Regions from separate parts of the Variovorax sp. GW458-11-26-14-LB1 genome, predicted to be linked through region 3. Evidence: predicted binding sites of a transcription regulator. Region 3 holds the regulator's gene; each other region holds the start of a gene.
What was found. The regulator sigma-54, encoded in region 3, starts transcription at its own class of promoters, with help from an activator protein. The targets are predictions, from matches to a motif close to TGGCANGNAANCTGCTTT.
Positions count from the first base shown of each region.

Region 1: AC07YS_RS25550 (transglutaminase family protein) is a predicted target of sigma-54. The motif match lies at 2,855-2,872, and genes of this name have one in related genera.
Region 2: AC07YS_RS28110 (ammonium transporter) is a predicted target of sigma-54. The motif match lies at 2,313-2,330, and genes of this name have one in related genera.

Region 1 is NZ_JBWKYW010000049.1:46,324-50,506, reverse strand. It holds gene AC07YS_RS25550 (transglutaminase family protein) at 1-2,781, opposite strand, end outside; gene AC07YS_RS25545 (DNA internalization-related competence protein ComEC/Rec2) at 2,903-4,183, shown strand, end outside.
Region 2 is NZ_JBWKYW010000061.1:35,177-39,359, forward strand. It holds gene AC07YS_RS28100 (thiamine pyrophosphate-binding protein) at 1-709, shown strand, start outside; gene AC07YS_RS28105 (hypothetical protein) at 717-1,019, opposite strand; gene AC07YS_RS28110 (ammonium transporter) at 1,038-2,276, opposite strand; gene AC07YS_RS28115 (sulfite exporter TauE/SafE family protein) at 2,696-3,454, shown strand; gene AC07YS_RS28120 (tripartite tricarboxylate transporter permease) at 3,587-4,183, opposite strand, start outside.
Region 3 is NZ_JBWKYW010000028.1:18,865-23,047, forward strand. It holds gene AC07YS_RS18730 (phospholipase D family protein) at 1-319, opposite strand, end outside; gene rpoN (RNA polymerase factor sigma-54) at 330-1,925, opposite strand; gene lptB (LPS export ABC transporter ATP-binding protein) at 1,943-2,737, opposite strand; gene lptA (lipopolysaccharide transport periplasmic protein LptA) at 2,734-3,453, opposite strand; gene AC07YS_RS18750 (thiol:disulfide interchange protein DsbA/DsbL) at 3,576-4,183, opposite strand, start outside.

The sequences.
Region 1 (4,183 bases), on a different contig from region 3:
GCGGGCGACCAGCGCGCGGATCAGCAGCTGCTGCGCGATGCTCATGCGCGCATGCGGCGGCATCTCGAAGGCGCGCAGTTCCAGCAGGCCGAGGCGGCCGGTGCTGGAATCGGGCGAGTAGAGCTTGTCGATGCAGAACTCGCTGCGGTGCGTGTTGCCCGACACGTCGATCAGGATGTTGCGCAGCGTGCGGTCGACCAGCCACGCGGGCATGTTCTGGCCGTAGATCTCGCGGTTCTTCGCGATCTCTTTCAGGGCAATTTCAAGTTCGTAGACCTGGTCGTTGCGCGCCTCGTCCACACGCGGCGCCTGGCTGGTCGGGCCGATGAACATGCCCGAGAACAGGTAGCTCAGCGACGGGTGGTTGTGCCAATACAGCAGCAGGCTGGCCAGCAGCTCGGGCCGGCGCAGGAAGGGGCTGTCGGCGGGCGTGGCGCCGCCCATCACGAAGTGGTTGCCGCCACCGGTGCCGGTGTGACGGCCGTCGGTCATGAACTTCTCGGCCGACAGGCGCGTCTCGAACGCGGCGTTGTAGAGGAACTCGGTGTGGTCGACCAGTTCCTTCCAGTTGTGGGCCGGGTGGATGTTGACCTCGATCACGCCCGGGTCGGGCGTCACGGCCAGCATCTTCAGGCGCGGATCGCGCGGCGGCGGGTAGCCTTCCATCACGATGCGCACGCCGAGCTGTTGCGCGGTGGCTTCGACGGCGGCGACGAGGTCGAGGTAGTCCTCCAGGCGCGCGAGCGGCGGCATGAAGACGTAGAGCACGCCCGAGGCGCTGCCCTTTTTCTCGGCCGCGGGGCCGTTGGCGCGGCGCGGGTCGCGCACCTCGACGCACAGCGCGGTGCGCGTGACCCAGTGGGCCGATTCGCCGCGCAGCGGTTGGCGCGTGGCCGGTGTAGCCGCATCAGCAGGAGCAGCTGCATCGCCTTTCGCCGCATCGCCGGGGCTTTGCATGCGCAGCGACGCGGCCACCACGGGCGGCGCGCCGAAGGTGTAGGGCACCTCGCCCAGGTCGGCGCCGGCCACCGGGGTGGCGGTGGCATAGCGCGCGCGGTAGTCGGACGCGCTGGGCAACGCGGCGCGCGGTGCGGTCGGGTCGCGCTCGATGAGGTAGGGGTAGTCGCCCTTGCTGGCCCACGGCTGCGAGTCGAGCGGCAGGCGGTAGCCCATGGGCGAGTCGCCCGGGATCAGGAACAGGCGGTCGTCGCGCAGGAACCAGGGGCCGGTCTTCCAGCCGGGGCCGGCGAGCGCGGGCGTGTCGCTGTTGGCGTTGCCGGGCTCGATGGGCAGCATGTAGCCGATCACCGCGTCGAGCTTCTGCGTGAACACGCGGCGCAGGCGCACGCGTTCGAGTTCGTCGTCGAGCTTGGAGTCGAAGGGGTCGACGTTCACCGGCAAGCGGCGTTCGCGCCACAGGTAGTAGTAGGTGTCCTCGTAGCCGGGCTGGATGTAGCGCTCGGTGAGGCCCAGCTTGTGCGCCAGCACGGTGGTGAAGCGGCGCGCGTCCTCGCTCGTGTAGTGCGTGGGAAAGCGCTCGTCGGCGAACAGCTCGGGGTCGTGCCACAGCGTCTGGCCGTCGGCGCGCCAGAAGATCGACAGCGCCCAGCGCGGCAACTGCTCGCCCGGGTACCACTTGCCCTGGCCGAAATGCAGGAAGCCGCCCTGGCCGTACTCGGCGCGCAGCTTGTGCACGAGCTCGGTGGCGTAGCCGCGCTTGGTGGGGCCGAGCGCGTCGGTGTTCCATTCGGGCGCATCGCGGTCGCTGGTGGCCACGTAGGTGGGCTCGCCGCCCATCGTGAGGCGCACGTCGCCGGCCACGAGGCGCGCATCGACCGCGTCGCCGAGCGCGAGCACCTCGGCCCATTGTTCTTCGGTGTAGGGCTTGGTGACGCGCGGCGATTCGTAGATGCGCGTGACCTTCATCTCGTGGCTGAATTCGACCTCGGACTCGTCGACGCCGCCCTCGATGGGCGCGGCGCTCGACGGCGTGGGCGTGCAGGCCAGCGGGATGTGGCCTTCGCCGGCCAGCAGGCCCGAGGTGGCGTCCAGGCCGATCCAGCCGGCGCCCGGCAGGAACACCTCGCACCAGGCGTGCAGGTCGGTGAAGTCGACCGTGGTGCCGCTGGGGCCATCGAGCGCCTTCACGTCGGGCGTGAGCTGGATCAGGTAGCCCGACACGAAGCGCGCGGCCAGGCCGCAATGGCGCAGCAGCTGCACCAGCAGCCAGCCCGAGTCGCGGCAGGAGCCGCTGCCGTTGCTCAGCGTTTCTTCCGGCGTCTGCACGCCGGGCTCCATGCGGATGAGGTAGCTGACGTCCTTTTGCACCTGCTGGTTGATGCCGACCAGGAAGTCGATGGTGCGCTGTTCCTTGCGCTCGATCTTGTCGAGGTAGGCCTGCAGCAGCGGCGTGGGCTTCTCGGTGACGAGGTAGGGCGCCAGCTCTTCGGCCTGCGAGGCCGTGTACTTGAAGGGGAAGTTCTCGGCCTGCGGCTCCAGGAAGAAGTCGAAGGGGTTGTAGACCGCCATCTCGACCACGAGGTCGACCGTGACCTTGAACTCGCGCGTCTTCTCGGGGAACACGAGCCGCGCCTGGTAGTTGGCGAACGGGTCCTGCATCCAGTTGACGAAGTGCTCGGCCGGCTCGACCCGCAGCGAGTACGAGATCACATTGCTGCGGCAATGGGGCGCGGGGCGCAGTCGCACGACTTGCGGGCCCAACTGCACCAGGCGGTCGTATGTGTAGTGGGTGACGTGGTGGAGTGCGGCGTGGATGGACATGCGTAGGGGCGTGCAGTGCAGCGAGGTTGCATCGAAAAGATGTCTCTGGTGAGACGCATACTAGCCCAGTTGCCAAGCAATTAACGCGCCATCGAGCGTGGGTTGGGGGAGGGTTTGCATCATGGATTCCGGGGTGTCGGGAGGGCAGTCGCGGCGTGCGTCCGAGGCTGTCGCGGGTGGGTCGGGGGCCTTCGTTGCGCTGGGCGGTACGCTGCTCGGCGCGGCGGTGCAGCTGCGCCAGCCGCTGTTGTGGGCGGCGGGTGTTTACGTCGCGCTGCTGGTCGTGGGGCTCGGCGGCGGATGGCTGCTGTGGCGGTGGCGTGGGCCTCGGCTGCTCGTGCTGATGCTGTCGCTGGCCTGCGGTGCGATGACCGGCGCGGGCCTCGCCGGATGGCGCGCCACGGCCTACGCGCAAGGGGCGCTGGAGCCGCAACTCGAAGGGCGTGACCTGCGGCTCACAGGCGTGGTTTCTCAGATGCCGCAGCCCGGCGAGATCGGAACGCGCTTCCGTTTCGATGTGGAGACGGCGCAGTGGGCCGAGGCCTCCGATGAGGCGCCACCGACGGTGCCGCCGCGCATCGCACTCGCCTGGTACGGCGAGTACAGCGGGATGTGGGAGCAGCCCGCCGAGCGGCGTGCCTCCGTCGCACGCACCGTGGGCGAGGTGCATGCCGGCCAGCGCTGGCAACTGACCGTGCGCCTGCGCGCGCCGCACGGCAACCTCAATCCGCATGGCTTCGACAGCGAGCTGTGGGCGTGGGAGCAGGGCGTGCATGCGCAGGGCCATGTGCGGGCCGGGGCGCGCGACCCCGCGCCGCGCCTGCTGGGCACGACGTGGCGGCACCCGGTCGAGCGGGCGCGCGAGGCCGTGCGCGATGCGGTCTTCGCGCGCGTGGACGACCGGCGTCAGGCCGGCGTGATCGCCGCGCTGGTCACCGGCGACCAGGGCGCCATCGACCGTGCCGACTGGGACGTGTTCCGCGCCACCGGCGTCGCCCACCTGATGTCGATCTCGGGCCTGCACATCACCTTGTTCGCATGGTTCGCGGCGCATGTCGTGGGCGCGCTCTGGCGGCGCAGCAGCCGGCTCATGCTGCGGCTGCCCGCGCAACAGGCCGCGCTCGCGGGCGGCGTGCTGCTGGCCGCGCTCTATGCGCTCTTCAGCGGCTGGGGCGTGCCTTCGCAGCGCACGGTCTGGATGCTCGCGGCCGTGGCGCTGCTGCGCCTGACCGGTCGGCGCTGGCCGTGGCCGCATGTCTGGCTGCTGACGGCGGCGGTCGTGGTGGCCGCCGACCCGTGGGCGCTGCTGCAGGCCGGCTTCTGGCTCAGCTTCGTGGCGGTGGCGGTGCTGTTCGCCTCCGCGACGGCGGTGCCGGGCGAAGGGCGGGTGGGCGCGCTCACG
Region 2 (4,183 bases), on a different contig from region 3:
GGCGTTCGCCGAAGCGGTGTCCACGTTGCGTCCCGCATCACCTCCTGTTTGGCAGGCCGAGACGAAGACGGCGCGCGAAGACTTCCTGCGCTGGAGCGATCCGGCCGCGGTCCGCATCCCCGGCCCGCTGCAGATGGGCGAGGTCATGCAGCACCTGCGCGAGGTGCTGCCGGCCGACACCATCTTCTGCAACGGCGCGGGCAACTTCGCGACCTGGGTGCATCGCTTCTGGCCGTTCCGCGCGTTCGCGAGCCAGCTCGCGCCGACCAGCGGTTCGATGGGTTACGGCCTGCCGGCCGGCGTCGGCGCCAAGCGCCTGTGGCCCGAGCGCGAGGTGGTCGTGTTCGCGGGCGACGGCGATTTCATGATGCACGGCCAGGAGTTCGCCACTGCCGTGCAATACGGTCTGCCGATCCTCGTGGTGCTGCTGGACAACGGCATGTACGGCACGATCCGCATGCACCAGGAAAAGCACTACCCCGGCCGCATCAGCGCCACGCAGCTGAAGAACCCCGACTTCCGCGGCTACGCCGAGGTGTTCGGCGGCCACGGCGAACGCGTGACCACGACGGAAGAATTCGGCCCCGCACTCGCGCGTGCACGCGCCAGTGGCAAGCCGGCCATCCTGCATTGCCTGCTCGACCCGGAGGCGATCACGCCCGCGAGCACGCTGGCGTCGATCCGCAAGGCGGCGCTGGCCGCGAACTGAGGCATCGTCAGCGCAGCCCGCCGACATAGCGCGGCGGCGGCGTGGGCGGCAGGCCGTCGGGCTGGCGCGCCGCCAGGCGCGCGGCGCGGGCCAGCGGTTCCATGGCCTGCTCGAGCCGCGTGGCGAGCTGGTCGAGTTCGTCGTCTTTCGTCTCGGCGGCGTGCTGGCGCGTCATGCGCACGATCTCGGCGGCGTACTCGGCGTTGGTGGCCATCCATTCGGTGTCGGTCACGCGCCCGTGCTTTCGCCGCAGTGCCACGTGAAGGCGTGCTGCAAGCGCGATGCGTTCGCTTTCGGACATGGATGGCATGGCGTCTCCCTCGGGTGGTCAGGCTCCCAGGTGTTCACGATGCTGAGCAAGATCGAGGCCCACCAGTTCACTCTCGGGGTCGACGCGCAATCCGACCAGCACATGCACCAGGAACAGCACGATGGCCGTGCCGGCCGCGCTGTAGATCGCCACGCTGGCGACCGCGATCGCCTGCGTCAGCACATTGCCCGCCGCGCCCGAGATGCGCGGGTCGGCGAACACGCCCGTGAGCAGCGCGCCCACGATGCCGCCGATGCCGTGCACGCCGAACACGTCGAGCGAGTCGTCCGCACCGAGCAGGTGCTTCAGGCCCGTGGCGCCCCAGTAGCAGGCCAGCCCGGCGATGGCGCCGATGGCCAGCGCCGACAGCGGCGTGACGAAGCCGGCCGCCGGCGTGATCGCCACCAGCCCGGCCACGAGGCCGGAGCACAGGCCCAAGAGCGAGGGGCTGCGGCGCACGATCCATTCGCCGATCATCCAGCTCATGGCGCCAGCCGCCGCCGCGATGTGCGTGACCAGCATGGCCAGGCCGGCGCGCCCGTCGGCCGCCACCGCCGAGCCGGCATTGAAGCCGAACCAGCCCACCCACAGCAGGCCCGCGCCCGTCATGGTGAGCGCCAGGCTGTAGGGCTCGAAGGCCTCGCGCCCGTAGCCCCGGCGCGGCCCGAGCGCATAGGCGCACACCAGCCCCGCGATGCCCGCGTTGACGTGCACCACCGAGCCGCCCGCGAAGTCGAGCGCGCCCATCTGCGCGAGCCAGCCGCCCGGCTCCCACACCCAGTGCGCGACCGGCGCGTACACGAGCACGCTCCACAGCAGCGCGAACCACAGCAGCGCCGAGAAGCGCATGCGCTCGACAAAGGCGCCGAGCACCAGCGCGGTGGTGATGATCGCGAAGCTCAGCTGGAACATCGCGTAGACCGATTCCGGCACGTTCGGCGCCACGTGGCTCACGGCCACCTGGCCGGCCTCCTTCAGGTACTCGAAGCCCGAAAAACCGATGCGCGAGAGCTTGCCCAGCCAGGGCCAGCCGGGCGTGAAAGCCAGCGAGTAGCCGAGCGCGAACCAGGTCAGCGAGACCACGGCGGCGATCGCCACCACCCCGGCCATGGTCGCCAGCACGTTCTTGCGCCGGACCATGCCGGCGTAGAAGAGTGCGATGCCGGGCAGCGTCATCAGCAGCACCAGCGCGGTCGAGGTCATCATCCAGGCGGTGTCGGCCGCGTTCAGGGAGGCTTGGGGTGCCAGCAGGGCCATGACCGTTTCTTCTTGGAGTGGTGGACAAGAGGCCTGTGTGCACGAGTCATGCCATCTTGTTAACTGACTGAAACACTTTGGTTTCCCAACCGGAGGGTCGAAGTAACACGAAGCGGGTAATTCCTAATGCACCGGGCGGGTGCGCGCTTGCACAATCTGCGCACTCGCGACGGGCCCTGCTCGTACTGCCGAGGGTCCGAGGAGACAAGCTTCCGATCGATCAACAAGAACATTCTTCAAAGGCTCCGTACGAGATGCCTGTCTGATATTTGAAAAGCGCCGCTGGTCGGCGCTTTTTTTTGCCCGTTCGCCGCGCGGATGCAGGCCCTTTCCTCCAAGCCAAACAAGCCTCCTGGCCAGCCGGTACCGGCCACCACAGCTATCGTTTCGATAGCGATTCCGGTGAGACAATCGCCCGCATGGAAATGCTGGTGGTCACGGGCGCCTCACTGCTCGCGGGTTTTATCGATGCGATCGTGGGCGGCGGCGGGTTGATCCTGGTGCCGGCCCTCTTTGCGGTGTTTCCGGGCGCGCCGCCCGCCACGCTGCTGGGCACCAACAAGAGCGCGTCCATCTGGGGCACGGCGGCCTCGGCGGCCCAGTTCAGCCAGCGGGTGCAGATGCGCTGGGGCGCGATGTGGCCGGCCGCGCTGCTGGGCTTCGGCGGCTCGATGCTCGGCGCCTGGACCGTCACGGTCTTCCCGGGCGACTTCCTGCGCCGGGCGCTGCCGGTCATCCTGCTGGGCGTGCTGATCTACACGCTGGCGCGCAAGGACATGGGCCGGCTGCACGCGCCGCGCTTCAGCGGCCGCGCCGAGACGCTGGCGGCCAGCACCATCGGCCTGACCATCGGTTTCTACGACGGCTTCTTCGGTCCGGGCACGGGCAGCTTCCTGGTGTTTTTGTTCGTGCGCTGGATGGGCTACGACTTCCTCAATGCCTCGGCCTCGGCCAAGGTCATCAACACGCTGACCAACGCCGCCGCACTGATCCTGCTGGCCGCCAAGGGCCACGTCTGGTGGCACTACGGGCTGGTGATGGCGGTGGCCAACGTGGCCGGCAGCCTGGTCGGCACGCGCGTGGCGCTGAAGCACGGGGCGGGCTTCGTGCGGATCGTGTTCATCGTGGTGGTGAGTGCGCTGATCCTGAAAACCGCTTACGACGCGTTCCTGAAATAAAAAAGCCCCTGGAGCAACAGGCTCGCCCCCAGTCTTCGCGCACTTCGTGTCGCTTCGCCAACCCCCTACCGGGGGCAACACCAGCGGCCCGGCAAAGCCGGTTCCGCGGTGTTCCTGGAAGGAGCCTCCAGCTCAATCCTCAACGAAGGCTTCTTCGCGCTTCGCCTTGATCGCGGGCAACAGCACGATGGCCAGCAGCAAGGCTGCAGCGATCAGCAGCCCCGCCGACAGCGGCCGCGTGACGAACACGCTCCACGCACCGCGCGACAGCAGCAGCGCGCGCCGCAGGTTCTCTTCCATCATCGGCCCGAGGATGAAGCCCAGCAGCAGCGGGGCCGGCTCGGTGCGCAGCTTCAGGAACAGGTAGCCGATGAAGCCGAAGATCGCCACCATCCACACGTCGAAGGTGTTGTTGTTGGTCGAGTACACGCCGATCGCGCAGAACAGCACGATGGCAGGGAACAGGAACTTGTAAGGCACCGTCAGCAGCTTGATCCACATGCCGATCAGCGGCAGGTTCAGGATGATCAGCATCGCGTTGCCGATCCACATCGAGGCGATCAGGCCCCAGAAGAGCTCGGGGTTGCTGGTCATCACCTGCGGGCCGGGCTGGATGTTGTGGATCGTCATCGCACCCACCATCAGCGCCATCACGGCGTTGGGCGGGATGCCCAGCGTCAAGAGCGGAATGAAGGAGGTCTGCGCACCGGCGTTGTTGGCCGACTCGGG
Region 3 (4,183 bases):
TGCGCAACAGGTAGCGGCCGGTCTCGTCGTTCTCGATCTGGTAGTACTGCACGTCGAGCGTGCGCTGCGCGCGGCGCGCCAGCTGCAGCCGCGTGTCGAAGGCGAAGTCGCCGCCGGGCATCAGGCGAAAGCCGCTGAGGTCGGGGTCGGGCTGCGAGGCCAGCGCGATCTTGCCGAGCGCGGTGTCGGCCGAGACGGCCATCGCTTTGGTAGGCGGACGCGGCGCCTCGTCGGGCAAGGTGGCACAACCGGCGAACAGCGATGCAGCCACGAGGGCGACCACCCAATGCCCCCAGCGCGACAGCAGGCGACGGGTCATCGTGGGCTTTCTACAGAGCCTTGCGCAGGTTGGCCGGTGCGATGCGCAAGGCTTCGCGGTACTTGGCGACGGTGCGGCGCGCGCACTCGATGCCCTGCTCTTTCAGCATCTCGGAAATCTGGCTGTCGGACAGCGGCTTCTTGATGCTCTCGGAACTCACGAACTGCTTGATCAGCGCGCGCACCGCGGTGCTCGACGCATTGCCACCGGTCTCGGTGCCCAACGCCGAGCCGAAGAAGTACTTCAGCTCGACCGTGCCGAAGGGCGTGGCCATGTACTTGGCGGTGGTCACGCGCGAGATGGTCGACTCGTGCAGGCCCAGCTCGTCGGCGATCTCGCGCAGCACCAGCGGGCGCATCGCCAGCTCGCCGTGCACGAAGTAGCTCTTCTGGCGCTCGACGATGGCGTTGCTCACGCGCAGGATGGTGTCGAAGCGCTGCTGGATGTTCTTGATGAACCAGCGCGCCTCCTGCAGCCGCTGCGACAGCGCCTGGCTGCCCTCGCCCTTGTGCGACTTGAGCGCGCCGGCGTAGATGTCGTGCACGCGCAGGCGCGGCATGACCTCGGGGTTGAGCATGACGCGGAACTTCACGTTGGTGCCGCGCCCGGTCTTGGTGACGATCACGTCGGGGATGACGATGTTGCGTTCGACGTCGACAAAGCGGCGGCCCGGCTTGGGCTCCAGGCGCGCAATGATCTGCAGCGCCGAGCGCACCAGCTCTTCGTTGGTGCGCGTGAGCGTGGCCAGGCGCTTGAAGTCGCGCCGCGCGAGCAGCTCCATGGGCTGCTTGCAGATCGCGATGGCGGTCTTGCGGATGAGCGCTTCGGCCTCGGTCTCGTCTTCGCTGGCGAGCGCCTTCAGCTGGATGCTCAGGCATTCGCCGAGGTCGCGCGCGCCGACGCCCACCGGCTCCAGGCTCTGCAGCAGGCCCAGCGCCACCTGGAAGTGGTGCACGAGGTCGTCGAACTGGTCGTTGTCGTCGCCCGCCAGGCCCGAAGCCAGCGCGGGCAGCGAGTCTTCGAGGTAGCCGTCGTCGTTGAGCGACTCGATCAGGAAGCGCAGCGCGGCGCAGTCGTTTTCATTGAGCCGCAGGCTCAGCGCCTGGCGGTGCAGGAAGGACTGCAGCGATTCCTGGCTGCGCGCGAGTTCGGTGGCATCGGCCCGCTCGTCGTCGCCCAGGTTGTTCTGGCGCGCGGGCGCATCGCTGCCCCACTCGCTGTCGTCGGGCGCCATGTCGACGGTGCCGTCGCCTTCCCAGTCGGGCTCACGCTCGGCGATCTCGGCGGCGGGGCCGTCGGTGTCGGGGGTCGAGGTGGTGGTGTCGCTGGACGTGGAGGAAGTGCTGGCGGCGGACGGCGTGAACTCGGCCTCGGCCTCGCCCTCGCCCGCGTCGTCGCGCGGCACCGGCGCGTCGGCCGTGTCCAGCCCGAACTCCTCGCGCGCCGCTTCTTCCGCGGTGCGTTCGAGGAACGGGTTCTCGTCCAGCATCTGCTCCACTTCCTGGCTCAGTTCGAGCGTGGAGAGCTGGAGCAGGCGAATGGACTGCTGCAGCTGTGGCGTCAGCGCCAGATGCTGCGAGACGCGAAGGGACAGCCCTTGCTTCATGGAGACGCGACCCTCCCTTACATGCGGAAGTGCTCGCCCAGGTACACCCTGCGTACCTCGGCGTTGTCGACGATCTCCGAGGGTGTGCCTTGTGCCAGCACGTGCCCGTCGCTGATGATGAACGCGTGATCGCAGATGCCCAGCGTCTCACGCACGTTGTGGTCGGTGATGAGCACGCCGATGCCGCGCTCTTTCAGGAAGCTGATGATCCGCTGGATCTCGATCACCGCGATCGGGTCGATGCCGGCGAAGGGCTCGTCCAGCAGGATGAAGCGCGGCTGCGTGGCCAGCGCGCGCGCGATCTCGACGCGGCGGCGCTCGCCGCCCGACAGCGCGAGCGCGGGCGAATCGCGCAGGTGGTCCACGCGCAGGTCGGCCAGCAGGTCGGCCAGGCGCTCTTCGGTGTGCTGCTTGGTCAGCGGCATCATGCGGCCGTTGGCGTCGGGCTCGCGCTGCAGCTCGAGCACGGCACGCACGTTTTCCTCGACCGTGAGCTTGCGGAAGATCGAGGCCTCCTGCGGCAGGTAGCTCAGGCCCATGCGCGCGCGGCGGTGAATGGGCATGTGGGCGATGGGCTCGCCGTCGATGGTGATCTCGCCGGCGTCGGCGCGCACCAGCCCGACGATCATGTAGAACGAGGTGGTCTTGCCCGCGCCGTTGGGGCCGAGCAGTCCGACGACCTCGCCCTTTTGCACATCGAGCGAGACGTCTTTCACGACCGTGCGGCTGCCGTAGCTCTTCTTGAGGCCGCGCGCCACGAGGCGGCTGCCCGGAATGCCGTCGGCGGTCTGGGTTCCTGCGGTTTCGATCACTTGCGCCCTTCCCCTTCGGTGCCGCCCAGCGTGGTGCTCGGGCGCAGCCCGGCGCCGGGCGCGGGGGTGGGTGCCGGGGCCGCGGGCTTCTTGCCGCCCGCTGCCGGTGCGGAGCCGGGCGCCGCCGGGGCTGGCGTGGCCTTCGGCGTGAGGATGGCCTTCACGCGGCCGCCGCCGCCCGCCGAGACGCCGGCGTTCGGCGGCACGAGGGAACCGTTGACGGTGTAGGTGTCGTTGCTCTGGTCGTAGACGATCAGCGCGCCGCTGCTCTCGTCGTTGGCCGTGGCGCCGATCAGCCGGCGCATGACGGCACGGCGGATGAACTTGACGTTGTCGGCGCGGCTGTCGTACTCGATGACTTCCGACTCGCCCTCGATCCACTCGTCGCCGGCGTTGCGCTTCTGCTTGTAGTAAGCCAGCTTGCCGGGCGCCGCCGTGACCACGCCGTACTGGTAGCCCTCGGCGTCCTGGCGCACGTCCAGCCGCGCGCCGCGGATGATGATCGTGCCCTTCGTGACCAGCACGTTGCCGGTGAACACGCTGGTCTGTTTCAGGTCGTCGTAGCGCATCGAGTCGGACTCGATGTTCATCGGCTTGGTGCGGTCGGCGGTTTCGGCCAGGGCGCCCGAGGCGGCACCGGCCAGCAACAGCGCACCGAAAGCCAGGCGGCCGAGGCGACGAAGGGTGGGGAATGTGGGGATGGAGGGCAATGTCATAAAGGCACGAAACTTGCTCTGAAACATTGTATGCGTGGGATGGCAATTGCCCACCGCCGCCAATGAAAAAGCCCGCCGAAGCGGGCCTTGCATTCGACCAAGAAACCAGGTCGTCGGGTCGGTCAGCCCTTCTTGGCTTCGCCGATGAGGAAGGTCGCGACCTGCAGCACCTTGGACATGCTGCCGGCGGTTTCGCCATCGACATACCAGCGGCCCGCCACGGCCAGGGCCGGCACGCCGGCGACCTTGTAGGCCTCGGTCTGTTGCGCCGCACGGCGGGCCTTGCTGGCCACGCCGAAGGACGCAAAGGTTTCCTTGAACTTGGCGCCGTCGAGGCCGGCACGCTCGGCCCAGGCCTGGATGTTGGCGTCGCCGTTCAGGTTCTGGCGCTGCGCGTGGATGGCGGCGAACACCTTCGGGTGGTATTCCTCCAGCTTGCCCATGGCTTCGAGCGTGAAGTACAGGCGCTGCTTGGCTTCGACGTCGTTGCCCACGAAGGGCACCGGGATGCGGCGGAAGGCCACTTCCTTCGGGGCTGCCTTGACCCAGGCTTCGAGCGAGGGCTCGAAGTCGTTGCAATGCGGGCAGTTGTACGAGAAGAACTCGACCACCTCAACCTTGCCGGCGGGTGCATCGACGGGCACGCGCTTGTCGAGCACGAGGAAATCGGTGCCGGCCTTGGGGGCGCGCTGGGCGTGTGCCGGAACGGCAGCCAGCGAAAGCAGCCCGA